Regions from separate parts of the Carbonatibacter coralli genome, predicted to be linked through region 4. Evidence: predicted binding sites of a transcription regulator. Region 4 holds the regulator's gene; each other region holds the start of a gene.
What was found. The regulator PhoB, encoded in region 4, activates phosphate uptake and scavenging genes when phosphate is short. The targets are predictions, from matches to a motif close to TNTCATAAAACTGTCA.

Region 1 (5,088 bases), on a different contig from region 4:
AGTAGGCATAGATCAATGCGGGGACGGCCAGACCGCCGATGGCTGCAATTGTGGGCAGGACAACCTGTGAGGGTTTGGAGAGGTGTCCTTCGAGCATTTCCCGTTTGATTTCAAGGCCGACAAGCAGGAAAAAAATCGCCATCAGGCCATCGTTGATCCACAGCAGCAACGGCTTGTTGATTTCAAAGGCGCCGAATTTCAGAACGACGGGTATATCCTTGAAGGAGGCGTAGAGGCTGGACAAGGCGGAGTTTTCGGCCACCATGGCCAGTACGGCTGCCAGACAGAGCAGAATGCCCGGTGCTGTCGGTTTGGCAAAGAAGTCTTGAGTGGCCTGTTTCATGAAATGACCCTGTTCCTAACGCGCGTTGAATTATAAAGCAGCAACACACAGGCTTTTCTGTGTGCGGCAGCTTACCTGATTTCCAGGTGATAATGGATTTGAATTTGTTGATTGTCCTGATTTATTTCAAGTCTTTTCCCGACCAAAAGAGTCGGTTTTTGTCAAAGAGGAGATTTCAGCGAAAAAAAGCCCCTGAAAGTTGTAGCTTTCAGGGGCGAGGCACAGACGTCAGGACTGTTGAAACTTACATTTCAACGACCCTGGCAATTTGCTCGTCACGGGAAGTCAGTCGCGTATCCAGCAAGTGTCCGTTGCGAGCAAGGATGGGGTAGGCCACAGTTGAAAGCTGGGCATTGAAATCTTCAAGACCGCGCAGGGTTTCCAGGTGGATATCACTGCTGCGGAAACTGGTGGAATCACCGGAAGACAGGCGTTGGAGGTGTTTTTTGCGGCTCTTGCGTTCCAGCTTTTTGACCTTGCTCTTGTGCGCAACCAGTTTGCGCGCGCTTTCAAGGTCATCATTCATGAGAATGCTGGAGGCCATGGTTGCTGTGGCTGAAACCTGCTTGTGAAGGTCGCGGAGCTCGACCCAGCCCTCGCGGGAAAAGTCAATGTTCTTCAGCAGTTTTTTCTCGGCCAGTGGCAGGAGGCGTTTTGCAATGATGTCGCCGGCTGTTTCGAGTGAAATGGCGTAATCCAGATAGCCCTGCAGCTCCTTGCGCTCCTCGCGTTCCAGATCCTTGCGCGCAAAGGCCGCACAGAATGAGCGGATGTCATCCAGCGAGTCATTGACACTGTCATCCAGCTTCTGGAGTTCCGCAATGCTTTTGGTGTCGCCGTTCTCGTAGAGCACCATAATGGGGCGGAACATGTTTTCCACCTGGTCTGTCATGCGCAACAGCTCGCGCTTCAGGCCGGTGAAGGCCTGTTCCGATGGCAGGGACAGCGCGCCTTCGGCACTTTCCAGCAGGCTCAGGCTGCTCTTGAGGTTCAGCTCCGGCTGCTTGTTGCCGTTGACAATACTGTTGATCAGTTTCTCGATCCGGCCACAGAACGGCAGGGCCAGCAGCAGGGAGGCGTTGAACAGGACGTGCAGGTTGACCAGTGTCTGCCCGGCGGATTTTGTGCTGATGAGATCGACAATCGGCAGGGCCTGAACCAGCAGGAGGGTGATAAAGGCCCAGCTTCCGCGGAGGATCAGATTGCTGTAGGGGATCAGACGGGCCTCGATCTGTGTACCGCGGCTCAGCCAGACCGGGATCAGGCCGCTGCCAAGGTTCGCACCCAGCACCATGGAAACGCCGACATCCAGTGGCAGGGCATCAATGGCAACCAGTGTGACACACATGAGAATGGTGGCGACACTGGAGTGCATGATGAAGGCCAGCATGGCACCAACCAGAAAGGCTGTGACGAAGTCGTTGGACAAATAACCGGCAATTGCCGGGAGGAACGCGCTCTCGCGGATCGGGTCCATGGTCTCCCGCAGGAAGCGCAGGGACAGCAGAATAAAGCCGATGCCAAGAATGATACGTCCTGCGTTTCGCGTCTGCTTGCCGGAGGTCTTCACATAAAGCCAGCCCCCCAGTGCAATCAGAACCGGTGTCAGCCATTCCAGACGGAAGGAGAGGATCTGGATAACCAGAGCGGAGCCCAGATCGGCCCCGAGGGCAATGGCAAGACCGGAGGCAATGGTGATGGCTCCTGCGGTTGCGAAGCCGGTTGCGAGCAGGATAACAGCCGTTGAACTTTGCAGAACCATGGCAAGACCCAGACCGCTGATCGAGGACCGCAGCGGTGTGCCTTTGGTGGTCATTGCCTGCTTGAAGGAGGAACCGAAGCTCTTCTCAATCCCGTTTTGTACCATTCGAACAGCAAAGAGCAGCAGGATTGTGGCTGCGAAGAGATTGATCAGGAAATCTATGATAGCCATTAAAGGCTTCCTCCTTGGGGTTTGCTGTTCGTTTCAGGCGTTTGCGTTCGGTACTCTTTGCTGTTTCAGGTGAGGGTTGAGCAGAATCTTACAGCGGAGTTCATTTTTGTAATATATCTTACAAAAAATCGAATTGCAACATTATTGTAACAAAAAAGAAATATTTCTGCTCGTTAAAAGTGTGTGAGACTTTTTCGCTTTTGAAAACAACTTTGATTTGAAGGACTTGTATAAAAAAAGCCTCGCAGGGAGCGAGGCTTCTCCTGTTACAGTTCACGGTGGATCACTGGCCTTGTGAAGCCCGGTGACCCAGCCAGAGACACTGTTGCCAGAGGAATGATCCATGCAGTGTTTTCAGTGACCAGTCCAGGGGAATGCCCCTGTCCGGATCCAGGCCGTACTTTGCCCCGAGCAGGGCCCCGATCATGATGGCGCGCCCGGCATTGTCGCCACCGCAGCGTGTGTTCAGCTCGATGGCTTCACTGAAGTCAGGGCCGTGGCGCAAAATGTGGAACATCAGTGGCACACTCATGGGCAGGTGACAGGCCCGCCCGGTGATTTCCCCGTAAGTGATCGAGCTTTGTTCCGGCGTCTCCAGGGCATCGCGGAGCTTTTCGCCTGTTTCGCCGGTCGCCGCTGCGGCTTCGTCCTGCATGGCCTGTAACAGATCATTCCCCTGCAGGACTTTTGTCAGGAGGCGGGTGAAAATGGCTCCGTATTCGGATGCTGTTTCATTGACATTGGTCACCTGCATGGCATCGGAGACAGCCTGTTCCAGTTCCGCTGTTCCGTGATAGGCGGCAACAAGGGCAGGCAGGGTGGAAATGGCGGGATGTTGATCATCGTCAATGCCGGAGGGCGTGCGCTGCCCCCTTGCCAGATTGCTCAGCGTGCCGGAGGTCGGTCGATCAATATAGCCTCTGTAAGATCCGCCTGCGCCAAAATAGGCTGCAAAGGCTGTCTGGTATTCCGCAACCTCCAGCTTGCCGTCATGACGACAGAGATGATCCAGCATCAGGGCGAGGCATTCACCATACTGTGTGGACATGCCGTTGTGACGATTGCCGTGGGCGAAGTATCCGCTGGTGTCTTCAAAGTTTTCAGCCAGCGGCGGAATGAAGGCTGTCGTGCCACCGTTCCGGTCCCGGATTTTCTGGATGCGCTCGGGATCGTAGAGCCAGTGCAGCCCCATTGTGGCCGCATCGGCAACCAGCGCGCCGAAAACAGCGGTGGCCTGTGAAGAGAGCGGAAGGGAAGAAGCCATGATCTGATCCTCCTGTCTGGACAGCAACCTGAAAGCATCTGTTACTTTGGGGGCTATGGTGCTATTGTCAAGCGATTGAAAAACAGGAGAGGCTCGCAAAAAGAGCCGCAGAATCACAGGGAGCTCTGTCATGAAGGTCTATGGTGATAAGCGATCCGGCAACTGTTACAAGATCGGTCTGCTGCTCAAACTGCTGGGACGATCCTACGAATGGGTTGATATTGATATCCTCAAGGGCGAAACCCACACACCTGAATTTCTCTGCAAAAACCCCAACGGGAAAATTCCCCTGATCGAACTGGATGACGGGCGCTGTCTGAGCGAGTCCAATGCCATTCTGGGTTATCTGGCCGATGGGACCGATCTGGTACCGCAGGACCCGTTCGAGAAGGCGCAGCTTTATTCCTGGCTGTTTTTTGAACAGTATTCCCACGAGCCGAAAATTGCTGTCGCGCGTTTTATCAAGCTCTATCAGGACATGCCTGAAGACCGTGTGGCAGAATATGAAACCTGTCTGGAAAAGGGATACAAGGCACTGGGGATCATGGAATCACAGCTTTTGCACACCCGCTGGCTGGTCGGGGAGAGCATGACCATTGCGGATGTGGCCCTTTATGCCTATACGCATGTCGCCCATGAAGGTGGCTTCAATCTTCGTGATTTCGAGGGGATCAGAACCTGGATTGAGCGCATTCAGGCCTTGCCGGACTATGCTTCCATGGAAGAGATCTGAACTTTTCCGGACTGGAAAGGTTGCGAAGACGAAAAAACGGTGCCGCAGTTTTTGCAGCACCGTTTTTTGCAGAGCCAGATCCGGAAAAGCCCGGTTTAGCCGACAGTCTTGCCGTCCTCGCGCCACACTGTGATGACAGAAGAACGTGGTTTGCCGTTGCCGTCAGGCCAGCTGCCACCGGGGTGCTGAATGCCGACGAAAGCGACCTTCTTGTCCGCAGACCAGCACAGGCCGGTCACTTCCGCACCGTTTGGAACGGTCATGAAGCGGCCAATTTCTCCGGTTTCGGGGTTGCCGACCAGCATCTGGTTGTTGCCCATTCCGGCAAAATCACCTTCGTTGCTGTCGTTCCCGTCAGTCTGGATCCACAGCAGGCCCGTGCTGTCGAAGGCCATGCCGTCAGGAGAGTTGAACATGTTGCCGGTTGTCACGTTTTTGGAGCCGGCATAGGCATCGCTGTGCACGTTCGGGTTGCCAGCCATGACGTAGAGTCCCACTTGAAGGTGGCGGCGCCATGGTCTTCATTTGCTGGAACCCAGCGAACGATCTGGCCGTAGTTGTTGGCATTGCGCGGGTTCGGACCATTTGCAGAGGTGTCATCCCCACCGGCGTTCGGTTTCTTGCCGCGGTTCTTGTTGTTGGTCAGTGCGCAATAGGCTTCGGCCTTCAGCGGGTTTGCGGCGATCCACTCCGGACGATCCATTGTGGTTGCGCCAACTTTGGAAGCAGCCATGCGTGAGAACACGAGGATTTCCTCGATCGTCATGCCTGTTGTTTCCGGTGTCAGTGCCAGCCATTCCCCGCTCTGGTCATCG
Region 2 (5,088 bases), 220 kb from region 4:
CTCTCTGGCAGTGGACAGACAGGAAAACGAAAGTTATCTGGCGGAAACCCTTGTCAGGGCTGCGCAAGAGCGTGCTGCTGTCCGGCTGGATCTGGTGAATTCCCTGACTTTGCCCGGAGAAAGGCGCCTCAATCTGTCCCTTGGGGGAGAGTTGCGCTTTGAGGCCGGAGCACAACAGCAGGCTCTGGCATTCCGGTTGATGCAGCCGTTTTCGGCTTCCACTCAAAAGGCCGAGGCCTTCAGTCCCTACCTTTCTGGCCCTGCCCTGATGATGCTGGATTCCGGTCCTGTTTTGAGACTGGCAGAAAATGCAGAAAATCAGTGGGGGTTCCGGTTGGATCAGGAAGCAGGGCTTTCTCTGGATCTTGCAACATCAAAAAACGATCTGTTCGAGACACAACGCCTTTCCGTACCTCTGTCTGTAACGGAACTTGCTGCGGAATTTGACAGCAACAGTGGTCAGGTTGAAAAGCTTGTGCTGCAGCTTCAGCAAAAACCTGTGACTTTGAAACTCAGGAATATCGGAAACCTCGATCTTGGGGACAGTGTGTTTGAAGCACGGGTTGAAGGAACTGATGTCAGCCTGATGCACAGGCTTCAGGACGGTATGCTCAATCCGCTTTCCCCGGAACTGGAAGAGGTTGTTTTTTCTGCAGTCGAAACAAGGATTGCCGGAGCGCTTGGCCCTGAGCCGACGCTGAAGAAATTTGAGATCAGGGCAGGGGTGAAGCCGACTGTCGTGCTGGAGGGGCAGGCACTACAGATGCCTCTTGCTGCGGTGTTTGAAGCGCAGGAGGAAAACGGCAAGCTCGGTTTGTCCGGCAGTGTGAGTGAGCTGACATCAGCAGAGCCGGTTGAAGTGGCACGCTGGTCCGGGCAGGCGGATCCCGTTTCCGGCAAGTGGAGGATGGAGGTCCGGGCAGCGTCTTCTTCGCTTTCAAAGGAATGGCTTGGAGCGGAGGGGTTGGGGCTGATCGCATTGCTGCCGGAATCGGAAAGCCTTGAAAAACTGGCTGGTGAGTACGACCTGCAGGTGTCCCTTGAAGGAGAGGCGGGCGCCTATACGGGCTTTGCCGATCTTGATCTCATGCTGAATCAGTTCAGCTACGGAGGGCAGAGCTTTTCCGGTTTCAGGCTGGATGGAACATTGTCGCGTTTTGAGCCCCCGATCTTTCCTCTGGGACAAAGCGTCAGGATAGACAAACTGGATGTCTCGGGCATCCCGCTGGGGCCATTGTCAGCCAGATTTGGCCTGTTTGGTTCCGGTCAACCGGCCCTCGTTCTGGAAGAGGTCACTTTGAAGGCTGCGGATGGCCAGCTTTCAGTCCGGCCTGTCACTGTGCGTCTTGGCCAGGTTGAAACGATGGTTGAGTTGCTGGTCGAGGCGGTGGATTTGCGAACTGTCTTTGATCTGGTCGGGCGTGAGCATCTGGACGGGACAGGGACGCTCTCGGGGATGATCCCGGTGCATCGTCTGGGCGACGCCTTTGCGATAGACAATGCTGTGCTTGCCAGTGACGGTCCGGGGCGTCTGTCCCTGAGATCAGAAGCTGTGAAACAGGCTCTTGGAGGGGGCGGTGAGCAGGTTGAACTGCTTTTGAAGGCCCTGCAGGATTTCCGCTATTCTTCCCTGCGTCTTGTTCTGAACAAGCCCATGAAGGAAGACCAGGCTGCTGTTCTGACGCTGGAGTTGAAAGGCAGCAATCCTGATGTGCTTGATGGTTATCCCTTCGCGATCAACATCAATCTGGAAACAAGGGTTGAGCCCCTGCTTGAGGCTTTTTTGCTGGGACAGTCCGTTTCACAGGGGCTGTTGCAACAGCTTGCCCGATAGAAAAGGGGCAGGAGGTCACGGCTTTGCCACAATTGCAGGCATATTTAAAAACAATGCTATGAACGAAGGAGGCGGGGAATGAAACTTCCTGCTCGGGTTTTGAAAACGGACAGGGCGGGGATGATGCTGTCATCCTGCCTCTTGCTGTCAGGTCTGATTGTCGTGGGGGGCTGTACACCAACGGTTCAGGTGCAGGCGCCCCAGGAGCCGATTACAATCAATCTGAACATCAAGCTGGATGCTGATGTCCGTGTTCGTCTTGAAGAGCAAGCGCGTGAAGATATCGACAGTAATCCGGATATCTTCTGATGAGTGTTGTCTATCAAAGTTTTTCAGATGCCTTTTGGGGAGATTTCCTGTGATGGCTTTTGTATCGCGTTATTTTTCCGCAACAGCTGCGTTATTGGGTGCGTTGTCCATAGCCCTGATGATGGCGACGGGCGCTGCGCAGGCTTCGACACTGGACAGTCTCAGAGCGTCAGGTGCGCTGGGTGAGGGAGCAAATGGTTACCTGATCGTTCGTGACAGTGGCAATGCAGCTGCCGTTGATTTCGCACAGAGTGTCAATGCAAAGCGCAAGAGTATTTACCAGCAGAGAGCCGACAAGGAAGGTGTGTCTGCTGATGATGTCGGACGGGTTTTTGCACCCGAGATTCTGAACGATGCGCCCGGTGGGACATGGTATCAGGACAGCCAGGGCAAATGGAATCAAAAGTAGAGTCCTGTAATCTGTTCTGATATTCGGTGACACGGATTTGAGCTGCGCACTGTCATGGTTGTGCAGCTCTTTTGTTTCTGGCTGAGGGGCCTGTGTCATGTTAATTTTATATTCATATAACAAAAAAGTAACGGAATGCGTTGTTCGCATTACACAACTTTTCCCGACGATGATCGGGACGTATGGAAAGCAGGTCTCTGCAGGCAGGTTTTGATTTCAGGGTGTATGCGCCGTTTTCACGGCGCTGTTGATTGCTGTTGATGCCGGTTTTCTGAAAAGCGTTTGCTCAAGAAGCACGCTTGCGACGTCAAACAGACACACGAACATGGAAATCAGACGAACAGATGAATCTCCCCTCCGGTACCCAGGAAATCGAACTCAAGCTTCTTTTTGATCCTGCAGAACTCTCGATCTTTCGTAAATCCAGAGATATTCTTTCCTTCAGTGAAGGCCGCGCCCGGCAGGTCCGGTTGCGGGCAGTCTATTTTGACACGCCTGACCTCGTTCTGAGCCGGAACGGGATGGCTCTGCGGGTTCGCCGGGAAAAGGGCCAGTGGGTGCAGACCCTGAAAGGACAGATCGGTGGTGCCGGTCTTGTGGCCAGACGGCTGGAAATCAATCTGCCGGTTTCAGGCCCGGTACCGGATTTGAGCCTTGTTGCTGACAAGGCTGTGCGGAAGAAAATTCTGGAGCTTTGCAAAGGGCAGGAACTGACAGAGATTTGCCAGACAGATGTCAGGCGGGTGATCCGGGATCTGGTTGTGGATGACTGCAGAATCGAGATGGTTATTGATACTGGTTCCATCAGATCCGGTTCCGGAGGAGAAACGTTTTCCGGAGGCGAGCCGGTCAGTGCGAGCGTCTCGGAGGTTGAACTGGAGCTGAAAGCTGGTCCTGTTCAAAAGGTGCTGAAACTTGTCCGGCAGTGGAATGAACACTATTCGTTCCGGATCGGCGTGTATTCCAAGGCAGAGCGGGGATTCAATCTCTATCGCTTCGGTGTGGAGACCGGGACTGCAGAGGTGCGGGCGGGGGATGTCCGTTTCAAAAAGCGTGTCTCCGGCTGGGATGTTGCGGCGCTGGCCATGTCTTCTGCCGTTGAACAGTTACAAAGGAATGCGGAACTCCTCCCTGTTCTGGGGGAAGACCGGATTGAAATCCTTCATCAGTATCGCATTGCGATCAGACGCCTGAGAACGGTTCTGGGATTGCTGGACCAGAGTTTTCCCAAAAAGAGCGGCAGGAAGAAGCTGGCCAAAAGGCTCAAGGCCTTGCAGCGTGTGTCGGGTGTGGGGCGTGACTGGGATGTGCTGATTGCCGAGGGGCTTTTGCCACTGCTGGAAAAGCATGCCGGTGATGCTGAAAAATCTGCGGCGTTAAGGGCGCTGCTCCAAAAGGCTGAAGCGGCAAGGCATGCGGCCTACAGGACCATTCTTGAAGGGCTGCAATCAAGGGACTTTACGGCGCTTCTGCTTGATGTGACGGCGCTGGTCCTCAGGCAGGGAGACAAAAAGGGTGAGCATGCAGTGTCGGAACTCTGGAAGACACTTTTGAATGATCGCCGGAGCGACATCCTCTATCAGGTTCCGGGGGACATCTTGGTGATGGATATTGAGGCCCTGCATGAGCTGCGCCTCAAGGTGAAAACCATGCGCTATTCGTCCGAGTTCTTTGCTTCTTTCGGAGAGGAAGAGAAAACAGCCCTTTTCATCAGGCGGTGCAAGAAACTGCAGGGGCGTCTCGGGAGCCTGAACGATACCCTTGTGGCTGATCAATTGCTGGGGGCCCTGAGGGAGCCGGGGAATGACAGTCTGAACCGTGCAATTGATCTGACCTTGAAGTATTATCAGAAGGCAGAAGCCAGACAGATGAAAAAGCTTGGAGAAACCTGGCAGAAATTCTGCGAGGCGAAGCCCTTCTGGAAAAAATGAGGGGCAGGCCGGTTCCGGAGAAGCTTTTGCCGTTTTGAGAGTGGGTTACATAAAAGCGCAATGTGTGGATGCTAAGAAGGCAGACTGTTTTGCTGTAAACACTTTCATAAGGTATGAGATTTTCCAATGACGGACAGTTCCGTAACCCCGAAACAAGCGCCTGGCTCTCGCCGTTCTTCTCCCGGAACATCGACGACAGGGCGCCAGACAGCAGGACAGACAACTGTGCAGGACAAACCCGCGGAAATGGATGGTGCGCACCTTCTGGCAGAGAAGTCGCCAAAACGCTTTGTAAATCGCGAATTGTCGTGGCTTGCATTCAATACGCGGGTTTTGGAGGAGGCGAGCAATCCGGAGCATCCTCTGCTTGAGCGGCTTCGCTTCATTTCCATTTCAGCCAGTAATCTGGATGAATTCTATATGGTGCGTGCTGCGGGTCTGAAGGGACAGGTGGCTGCAGGAATTACGACTCCCAGTATTGATGGTCTGACACCGGAAGGGCAGCTTGAAGCCATAACCGAGACAGCACGCAAGCTGATGACCCTGCAGCAGACAACACTGCTGGAGCTTTTGCAGGAACTGAGAAAGGAAGATATCTATCTTCT
Region 3 (5,088 bases), on a different contig from region 4:
CTGCGTTCCCGGGCGGGGGCAAAGGCAGAGACAAGGGCCGCGTTATCACGGGGGCTGAGTTCCTCGAACAGGAAGGCATCCTGAAAGATCAGGCCAATGCTGTTTTGCCGGAAGCGGGCTCTGTCCTTGCTGTTAAGTGCTGTCAGCTCGTTGTTGTCCCACAGAACCGATCCGGCAGCAGGTTTGACCAGACCGGCGAGGGTGTAGAGCAATGTTGATTTGCCCGCTCCCGAAGGGCCGCGCAGCCCCAGGATTTCTCCCTTTGCAAGCGAGAGTCGTTCCACCTGCAGCAGGGTGCGATCATCATCACCTTTTACGAGCAGGTCGGAAACCGCAAGTGAGCAGCCCATGTCAGAACCTTTGCTTTTGTGGAATCAGAAAAATAGGGAAAAGAGAGGAGGATCAGGCGCGTTCGTAACGGGCGTTGATGAGGCGCAGCTTGCTGAAGAAGCCTGTATCTGCGTCCTTGTGATTGCCCAGGGCAAGCTCGCCGGTCACCCAGAGTGGCCTGGTGAAGTGAACGACCTCGATGGTCCGCTGGGTATAGATCGCGAGAATGTCGTCCGGCCAGTCGGCCTCACCCTCGCAGAACGGGCAGACAGCCATGGGGCGCTTCGTCAAAACGAAAAAGGAGGAATCAGCCTTGAGGGGAGGTGCCATGTAGCCGCGGATGCGAACAATGCTTCCTTCAAGCTCTTGTGCTTTCCGGGAAAAATCAAGGGCTTTGGTGTAAAGCTCCCGCAGCTTGAGCGAGGGAATATCCTGAGCGGTGGCAGGATGAAAGGGAAGAAGACCGAGAGCGCCAAAAGCAGCTGCAGTACGCAGCAGGTGGCGTCTGTCAGGATCTGAAATCTTCCGGACGTGTTTCTTCATGGCAAAACCCTCTTGCAACCATGGTGCGCTACGGGTGTTTCTTTGTAAAGGGAGAAGGCCCCGGAGAATACGGGGCCTTCCTTCATTTTTTAGTGACTGTGCGCAGCCTGCATCATCACGTGGAAGATGAAGTTCTGCTCCACTGTGCCGTTCAGCAGGTGAGCCCATGGGCCACGGGCATAAACCGCAACGTCTTCGCCGGAGTGGGTTTCGTAATCCAGCGGGATCAGAGCCTGCTGGACGTAGTCCGGATCGACAGCCTCGTCCTGTGTGACAACCGGACGGGACCCCTGACCGCCTTCGCTCAGAATGGAGCCGATGCCGTTTGCGAAGGTTGCCACAGAGTAGGGCTTGCCGTCGTTTGCGAGGTTCAGTTCGCCTGTGTGTTTCTCACCGTCGGCATTGATGCCGTAGCACAGGCCGGTAATGGGAGTGCCGCGACCGCAGTAGCCATTAAAGGCCAGTGCGTGTTCGTGGTCGGCTGTGACGATGATGAGGGTGTCTTCGGGGCTGGTCATTTCCATGGCAACCCTGACAACCTCGTCAAAGGCAACGCCGTCCGTCACGGTGCGGTGCAGGTTGCTGTCGTGGCTTGCATGATCGACACGGCCAGCCTCAATGGACAGGAAGTATCCGTCCTTGTCGTTGGACAGGGCCTTGATGGCTTTTTCTGTCATCTCGGCAAGGGAAGGTTCACCGGTGCGGTCGTGCTCGTATTTCATGTGAGAGGATTCAAACAGGGCCAGGATCGGGGAACCATCAAGCTTGAGCCTTTTCGCAGAGACATCATCCCAGGCGTACTGCACACCGCTGGACCTGGCTGTTTCGATCAGATTTTTGCCATCCGTCCGCTTGCCGTTCTTGCCTTCCTCGTCCGTGGCTTCCTTTGGCAGGAAGTGACGGCGGCCGCCACCCATGGCGAGGTCAACAATCCCCTTGTCCATTGCTGTGATCAACTGGGAGGCAATGTCCGGTGTTGTACAGTCTTCGGGCAGTTTGGAGTCGTCTTCGAAATTGCGATCTGCCGCGTGTGCGTAAGCAGAAGCCGGGGTTGCGTGTGTCAGGCGTGCCGTGGAGACAACACCGACTGCTTTGCCCTGTCCGGACAGGATTTCCGCAATCGAATCAACACGGGCGGACGCGACGGCACTGCAATCGCCACGGTTCAGGGTTTCATCAACACCAACGACCCCGGCCTTGGTTTTCACACCGGAGTGCATGGCTGTGCCGGTTCCGGCTGAATCCGGTGTCTGGGCGTTTGTGTTGTATGTCTTGACCAGAGCCAGATGTGGCAGCTGCTCTTTGAACATGACGTTTTCATCACCATAGCCACCCTTCTGCTGACCCTGATAGAGGCGGGTCGCATAGTTGGAGCCGACGCCATTACCATCTGCAATCAGCAGGATGATGTTTTTGGCTTTGCTGGTGATTGGAGCCACGGCCATTTTGGCTTTCAGCTCCTGCTGGGCGGCTTTGTACCACTCGTTCTTTTCCTGTGTGACGTGGCCGCCGGCAAGGGCAGCACCACCAAGAAGGGAGAGAGCGGTTGAAGCAATGAGAAGGCGTTTCATTGTTAACCTCGGTCAATAATTTAAAATAGGAAACCAGCAAGGGATATCGGGTGCAGATTTCCTTAAAATGTTGTTTTTATTACAGTTTCGTTTCCGGGTTTTGTGAGGGGCTGTTTCGCAGAAGTTGAAAAATGAAAAAAGGCCTGCCCTTAAAAGGGCAGGCCTTGATCTGTTAGGGTGTGGTCCGTTTCTAGACAGCGACAGCCAGTTCTTCTGTTGCAGGTGTGTCCTCGCGATTGCGCTTGCGGCGATCGTTTTCAACAGGCACATCCCGTTGACGACGGTCAACATCGCTGTGAGACGAGCGAACAATGCGGTTCAGAATGGTCTGAAGCTGGCCGATCTCTTCCTCGATGGAACCCGCGTAATCCTGAACGGAGGCAGCAATTTCCTGGGAGTGCTGGGTTTCTGTGGAAACCTGTGTGATCTGCACGGTTACTTCGTTGGATGCTTCGGTGGTCTCGCTCACCGTGTGGCTGATTTCCTGTGTGGTGGAATCCTGCTCCTGCATGGCAGCAGAGATTGTTGCGGAAATCTCGTTCATGTCCTCGATGACTGATGTGATGCTGTTGATGGCACCGACACAGGTCGAGGTCTTGCTTTGCATCTCGTTGATCTGGCGTTCGATTTCACCCGTTGCCTTGGCGGTCTGGTCTGCAAGGTTTTTCACCTCGGAGGCCACGACAGCAAAGCCTTTACCGGCTTCGCCTGCGCGGGCGGCTTCGATGGTTGCGTTCAGGGCGAGCAGGTTGGTTTGTTCTGCAATTTCCTGAATCAGGGAGACAACTTCGCCGATCTTCTGGGAGGCTGCATTGAGATCTTCCATCGCTGCTGCGGTTGGCTTGGCCTTTTCGGCTGCATCGCGGGCAATGGAGTTCTGGCGGTCGACCTGACCGACAATCTCGCTGATGGAGGCTGAAAGCTGTGTGGTTGCCGAGGCGACAGTCTGGGCATTGCGCAGGGATTCCTCTGCCGCTGCCGCAACACTTTGTGCGTTGGAGCTGACCAGTGTCGAGGACTGGGTCATCTTGTCAGCCATCTCACGCATGCCTGAAGCGTTGCCGGCCACAGAGCTTACGGCTTTCTGTGTTTCCTGCTCGACACGCTCGGCCATTTCCAGCAGTGCTTTCTTGCGTTCTGCTTCCAGACGGCCCTGGGCACGCTTCTGTTCTTCTTCCAGTGCATGAACGCGGATGGCGTTTTGCTTGAAGATATCAACGGCATTGGCCATTTCGCCAATTTCGTCAGTGCGTTCCATGCCCTTGACTTCGACAGAAAGATCCTTGTTTGCAAGGGAACACATGGCTGTTGTGATGTCATTGATGGAGCGGGACAGACCGCGACCGATCAGACCGCCGATCACCAGACCCAGCACGATCCCGACGCCACCGATAAGGCTCATCAGGAAGATACCCTGTTTCTCGGTTTGCAGAGCGTGTTCGGCAGACTCTTCAGTGAAGCGATCCAGCTCAAAGAGAAGCTCTGCAAGAGTCGTGTCCATCTTGTGCTGCTCTTCCTCGATTTTGTGAACCAGTGAGTCCGGAGCCTCTGAATTCTGACGGATTGCACTGATCAGCTGTGCAGCGTGCTCTTCGTAGAGTTTGTGTTCGTGTTCAATCTGGGTCAGCGCGTCCAGGACGAGCTGGAATTCCTTGCGTGCCTCTTCTGTCAGGGCAAGGGTCACTGCCTCCGCTGCAAGCTCTTCACCTTCACGGAGTTCCCTGTTGATTTTCAGGGACAGGGCATCAAAGGCAGCCATGTCGCGATCAAAATCAGCTCCTGCTGTGATGCCTCTGGAGCGCAGGGCGCGTTCCATCAGGATCGCCTGTTCGAGCTGGTGGACTGTAATTGCCGTGACCTTGGAAGTAAGGGGAATGTCCTCATGGGCGATTTCTGTCAACTCATCGCCAACCTGAATCATTTTGGTAATGCCGACACCTGCAATCGCTATGGCGATAGCGGAAAGCAGTCCGACGATCATGAAAATCCGTCCTGAAATAGACATGTTTCAAGCCTTGCTGTTACTGAATATTATCGTGTTCATTTCCCTTTCTTTTAATGAGGGCTTTATTAAAATTTGGTTTAAATTTTCACATATTGAAGGTGGGGATTCCTGCCTCACGCAATATCCATTGCAGACTTTAAAACGGACTGGTCGATATTGCCGCCGGACAGAACCACAACGGAAACTGTTCCGGAGGATTGGATGTCGTGTTTTGCAAGCGCTGCCAAACCAACGACTCCGCCGGGTTCCACAACTGTCTTGAGATAGAGGACTGCATCCCTGACTGCGCAAAGGGCTTCCTGATCACTGACTCTGGAAACTCCACTCAGGGTTTTATAGTTTATGGGGAAGGTTATCTCTCCGGGTTGCTCGGTCAGAATGGAATCACAAACGGAGCTTTCCGTTTTTTCGTTCACTTCACGTCGGCCGCTTTTCAGCGAGCGCCAGGTGTCATCGTGCTTTTCGGGTTCGACAGCCCAGACCTCTGTTTGCGGGCTTTCGTGCTTGATGACCAGGGACAGACCGGCCACCAGACCGCCTCCGCCAATCGGAGCGAAGAGTCGGTCAATCTGTTCGACTCCCAGTTCACGTGCCTGTTCCATGATTTCCAGGGCGATTGTGCCCTGACCGGCAATAATG
Region 4 (5,088 bases):
TGTTTCCAAGGGATACAGTGCCTTCTACCAGACTTATATGGTTCTGGATGTGACGCTGGAAGAAAGCCGGATTGACCCGGATGGTCAGCGGGACGTGGCCAAGCTGGAGGCGGTTTCCTCCTCGAAGTACCGTGCTCTGGTCCGCTCTGCCCTTCAGGACGCTTTCCCGGAAGTTGAGGGGCGTCGTGAGCTGCGCAAGCTTTTCGGTATTGCCGGTGCCGGCTCTGACAGAAACGTCAAGGAGTATGTTCTGGACAATCCGGGTGAAATCGGAACAACAGTCCGGATCGCGATGAAGGTTTCCGATGATGTGGACAGCTACTTCAAGGGCTACATTGACCGGACCCTTCCCGAAGATGATCGCCGCGTCAAGGATCAGGAACTGGCCTGGCTGGACACGCTGGAGGCCGAAGGCCGCATTGAAACCCATTTCAACACGGATTTCTTCGTCAATGCCGACTCCCGCGAACCTGAAGATGCCGGGATCCGCGGTGCTCTGGTCGGATCCTTCCTGACCCTGCTGGTGACCCTGACCCTCTCTTTCCCGATTGGCGTTCTGACGGCGATCTATCTGGAAGAGTTTGCCCCAAAGAACCGCTGGACGGACGTTATCGAGGTGAACATCAACAACCTTGCTGCCGTTCCCTCCATCGTCTTTGGTCTGCTGGGTCTGGCTGTTTTCCTCGGCGTGTTCGGATTGCCGCGCTCTGCCCCCTTTGTCGGTGGTATGGTTCTGGCTCTGATGACGCTTCCGACCATCATCATTGCGGCGCGTGCGGCGCTGAAGGCGGTTCCGCCGTCAATCCGCGAAGCCGCACTGGGTATGGGGGCCTCCCGCGTCCAGGTGGTGTTCCACCATGTTCTGCCTCTGGCGATGCCGGGTATCCTGACAGGAACCATTCTGGGTATGGCGCAGGCTCTGGGTGAAACGGCTCCGCTTCTGATGATTGGCATGGTTGCCTTTATCGCGGATATCCCGGGATCCTTTACCGATGCTGCAACAGTTCTTCCTGTTCAGATTTTCCTCTGGGCCGATGCGCCGGAACGCGCCTTTGTCGAGAAAACCTCTGCTGCTATTATCATCATTCTGCTTTTCCTCTTTGCAATGAATGCTCTGGCCGTCCTTCTGCGGAAGCGGTTCGAGCGTCGCTGGTAAAAATCCGGTATTCGCAGTAAAGATCAAGGAGACACTTAAAATGGACAGTTCAACGATGTCACAAACACTCGATAGCACTACAGCTGCAACCATCAACGCTGCACTGGAAGGGACTGAAGCCAAGCGCAACGCCATTACAGCGCGCAATGTCGATGTCTATTACGGTGAAAAGCAGGCCCTGAACAAAATCAACCTGGACATTCCTGAACGCGAGGTGACTGCGCTGATCGGCCCTTCGGGCTGTGGAAAGTCCACTTTCCTGCGCTGTCTGAACCGCATGAACGACGTTATTGAAAGCTGTCGCGTCGAAGGCGAGATCCTGTTTGATGGCGAGGATATCTACAACACGGATCTGGATCCGGTTCTGCTGCGTGCGCGTGTCGGGATGGTTTTCCAGAAGCCGAACCCTTTCCCGAAGTCCATCTATGAAAACGTCGCCTATGGCCCGAAACTTCACGGCATTGCCGAGAACAAGGCGGAGCTGGACGAGATTGTTGAAAAGTCCCTGCGCCGTGCTTCCATCTGGAACGAGGTGAAGGATCGTCTGGATACACCGGGAACCGGGCTTTCCGGTGGTCAGCAGCAGCGTCTGTGTATTGCCCGCGCAATTGCGATCAATCCGGAAGTGATTCTGATGGATGAGCCCTGTTCAGCGCTTGATCCGATCGCGACGGCAAAGATTGAGGAACTGATTGACGAACTGCGCGAGCGCTACACGATCGCGATTGTGACGCACTCCATGCAACAGGCCGCACGTGTCTCGCAGAAGACAGCCTTCTTCCACCTGGGTGAACTGGTTGAGGTCGGTGACACGGACCAGGTCTTTACCAATCCTGTCGATGGCCGCACGCAGGGTTATATCACTGGTCGATTTGGCTAGTCAGAACAAGAGTTTTCCGGTCATTATGACTTGATCAGCAGGGGCGAGTGGCCCTGCAAGCTAAAGGATTAACCTGAATGAACACAGGTCACATTGTAACGTCCTTCGACAAGGAACTTGATGATATCCACACCCTGATCATGCGCATGGCAGGGCTCACGGAGAGTCAGTTTGCCGAAGCCCTTGATGCCTTGTGCCGGATGGATGCCGAGCTGGCGCAGAAGGTCCGGGCCAATGATGCGCAGATTGACGATCTGGAGCGGGAGCTGGAGCAGGAAGTTGTCCGGTTGATTGCCCTGAGACAGCCCATGGCAGATGACCTGCGTTCGGCCATTTCCGCCCTGAAGATCGCATCTGATCTGGAGCGGATTGGCGACTATGCCAAGAACATTGCCAAGCGCTCGATTGCGATTGGCCAGGTTGACAGAAAACCATCCTTTTCCCCGATTGCACGCCTTGGTCGCCTGGTGCAGGCGATCTTCAAGGACACAATGGATGCCTTTTCAAACAGGGACATCAACCGCGCGATCGACATCTGGCACCGCGACGAGGAAGTGGACGAGATGTACACCTCCCTGTTCCGCGAGCTGCTGACCTACATGATGGAAGATCCCGGCAACATCACAGCCTGTACGCATATGATGTTTATCGCGAAGAACATCGAACGCATTGGCGATCACGCGACCAACATTGCCGAGACGGTCTATTATCTGGAAACAGGGGAACAGATCGAAGGAAAGCGACCCAAGGGCGATACGACCGCTTTTGAAGTCTGAGTTGACAGGCCAGGTGTCTTTTGTCGGTTTTCAAGGAAGTCATGAAACTGAAACAAAAGTGTGACAAGGCTTATGTGTTTTGGGAAACTGTGTCTGGTACAAGGTGCGGTTTCCCACAGAATTGATGTTTTCTAGCAGAGAGATGGATGATGAAACCCCTGGCCCTGGTGGTGGAAGACGAAGCAGCACTGACAACCCTTTTGCGTTACAATCTTGAAAAGGAAGGCTTTCGTGTAAACGAAGCTGCCGACGGTGAGGAAGCCCTGTTGAAGGCGAAGGAGGAGACTCCCGATCTGATTCTTCTGGACTGGATGCTTCCGCTGATCTCCGGCATAGAAGTCTGTCGCCAGCTGCGACGCCTGCCGGAAACAAAGGACACGCCCATCATTATGCTGACGGCGCGTGGTGAGGAAAGTGACAAGGTTCGCGGACTGGACTCCGGTGCTGATGACTACGTGACCAAGCCCTTTTCTCCGGCAGAACTGGTGGCGCGTATCCGTGCCGTGCTGCGCCGCAGCAAGCCGGAAACCTTTACCGAAATGCTTGCCTTTGAAGACATCAACATGGATCTGTCTGCCTACAAGGTCTATCGTTCCGGCCGCGAGGTGCATCTGGGGCCGACCGAGTTCAAGCTTCTGCGCCATCTGATGCAGAACCCCGGCCGTGTGTTCAGCCGTGAACAGTTGCTGGACTCTGTCTGGGGCCACGATGTTTATGTCGAGCCGAGAACTGTTGATGTCCATATCCGTCGTCTGAGGAAAGTTCTGAACGAGAAAGGGGAAAAGGACCTGATCCGCACAGTCCGCTCTGCAGGTTATTCCCTGGACCGTTCATCGCCTGAATAGAGAGTTCAGGATGTAGCAGGAATTGAAAAGGCAGCCTTTGGGCTGCCTTTTTTAGTGAATGATCTGCTTTTTCTGGGCTTCCTTTTGTGCAGGGTCTCTGTCCGGCAGAGCCTGCCTGTGATGCCCGCAGTATTCCGGAACGAGTTCCATCAGGATGGCAATTGCATCATCCGTATTTTGCTGATCAATTGCCTTTTTGATCTGATCCAGCTTTTGTGCAACCAGCTTTGCGTCGATAACCCGGGGGGACGCAAGCTGCAGGCTGTCGTGATGCGTTGGCTCAAGGGGTTCTTCGTCGTGGAAAAGCTCTTCGTAAAGCTTTTCACCGGGGCGAAGGCCGGTAAATTCGATCTGGATTTCCTCGTCGGGGACAAAACCGCCCAGACGAATAACCTCCCGGGCAAGATCAACGATCCTGACGGGTTCCCCCATATTCAGGACGTAGATCCGTCCCAGACTCTCCGTGAGGTCGGTAAGACCCATGGTGGCGGACTGGAGGACAAGCTCGACAGCTTCCCTGATGCTCATGAAATAGCGGGTGATGTCGGGGTGGGTCACTGTCAGGGGGCCACCCTCTTCAAGCTGCTTTTTGAAGAGGGGAACAACCGAACCGGTTGAGCCGAGCACATTGCCGAAGCGCACGGTGACAAAGCGGGTTCCCTGTTCGTTGTTGCGGCTTTCAATATCCCGGGACTGACAATAGATTTCTGCCAGTCGCTTGCTGGCGCCCATGATGTTGGGTGGATTGATGGCCTTGTCGGTCGAGATCAGAACCATTGCCTTGACCTTGTGGTCCCGGCAGGCATCAGCAACATTCCTTGTGCCGACAACATTGGTGTTCAGGCCTTCCAGCGGGTTGGCTTCTACCATCGGGACGTGCTTGAAGGCTGCGGCATGAAACACAACGTCGGGTCTTTGCCGGGTAAAGATATCCTGAATCTTTGCCCTGTCCCTGACATCACAGAGCAGGCTTTCCCTCGGAACCTCGTTTCGGGCCTGATGGAGCTCCATGTCAATGGCGTAGAGGTTGTACTCGCCGTTGTCGACCAGAACGAGTTTTCGGGGCAACATGCTGGCAATTTGCCGCACAAGTTCGGAACCGATTGATCCCCCCGCTCCTGTAATCAGAACGGTTTTGTCCTGGATCATCTCGCGGATGGCGGCACGATCAAGCTGAACCTGCTGACGCCCCAGCAGGTCTTCAATGGCGATTGGCTGAACCTTCAGATTGCTTTCATTGCCTGAATCAAGCGTTGATTCCTTGGGCAGTCGTTCCAGCTTGATTCCCAGTTTGCTGGTTTGCTCCCGCAGGTGTTGCATGGTTTCGCGGTCTTCCAGACGTGAAAGAACGAGCTTCCGGGGTGCCGGAAAGTAATCTGAAAGGGCTGTTCCAATGGCTTCGGGTTCAATGTGCTGGACGGTCAGACCGTG

Region 1: AAAH10_RS07175 (Na/Pi cotransporter family protein) is a predicted target of PhoB. The motif match lies at 2,384-2,399, and genes of this name have one in related genera.
Region 2: AAAH10_RS03595 (CYTH and CHAD domain-containing protein) is a predicted target of PhoB. The motif match lies at 2,814-2,829, and genes of this name have one in related genera.
Region 3: AAAH10_RS10925 (alkaline phosphatase) is a predicted target of PhoB. The motif match lies at 2,513-2,528, and genes of this name have one in related genera.

The regions. Positions count from the first base shown of each region.
Region 1 is NZ_JBBUTJ010000002.1:364,394-369,481, reverse strand. It holds gene nhaA (Na+/H+ antiporter NhaA) at 1-343, opposite strand, end outside; gene AAAH10_RS07175 (Na/Pi cotransporter family protein) at 588-2,276, opposite strand; gene AAAH10_RS07170 (ADP-ribosylglycohydrolase family protein) at 2,560-3,540, opposite strand; gene AAAH10_RS07165 (glutathione S-transferase family protein) at 3,671-4,273, shown strand; partial or broken gene AAAH10_RS07160 (PhoX family protein) at 4,369-5,088, opposite strand, start outside.
Region 2 is NZ_JBBUTJ010000001.1:786,266-791,353, reverse strand. It holds gene AAAH10_RS03610 (intermembrane phospholipid transport protein YdbH family protein) at 1-1,834, shown strand, start outside; gene AAAH10_RS03605 (YnbE family lipoprotein) at 1,913-2,143, shown strand; gene AAAH10_RS03600 (YdbL family probable chaperone protein) at 2,196-2,552, shown strand; gene AAAH10_RS03595 (CYTH and CHAD domain-containing protein) at 2,897-4,483, shown strand; gene AAAH10_RS03590 (RNA degradosome polyphosphate kinase) at 4,730-5,088, shown strand, end outside.
Region 3 is NZ_JBBUTJ010000004.1:71,784-76,871, forward strand. It holds gene AAAH10_RS10915 (ABC transporter ATP-binding protein) at 1-350, opposite strand, end outside; gene AAAH10_RS10920 (hypothetical protein) at 403-873, opposite strand; gene AAAH10_RS10925 (alkaline phosphatase) at 963-2,444, opposite strand; gene AAAH10_RS10930 (methyl-accepting chemotaxis protein) at 2,635-4,449, opposite strand; gene AAAH10_RS10935 (threonine/serine dehydratase family protein) at 4,563-5,088, opposite strand, start outside.
Region 4 is NZ_JBBUTJ010000001.1:1,010,652-1,015,739, reverse strand. It holds gene pstA (phosphate ABC transporter permease PstA) at 1-1,156, shown strand, start outside; gene pstB (phosphate ABC transporter ATP-binding protein PstB) at 1,197-2,036, shown strand; gene phoU (phosphate signaling complex protein PhoU) at 2,114-2,812, shown strand; gene phoB (phosphate regulon transcriptional regulator PhoB) at 2,962-3,657, shown strand; gene AAAH10_RS04665 (polysaccharide biosynthesis protein) at 3,709-5,088, opposite strand, start outside.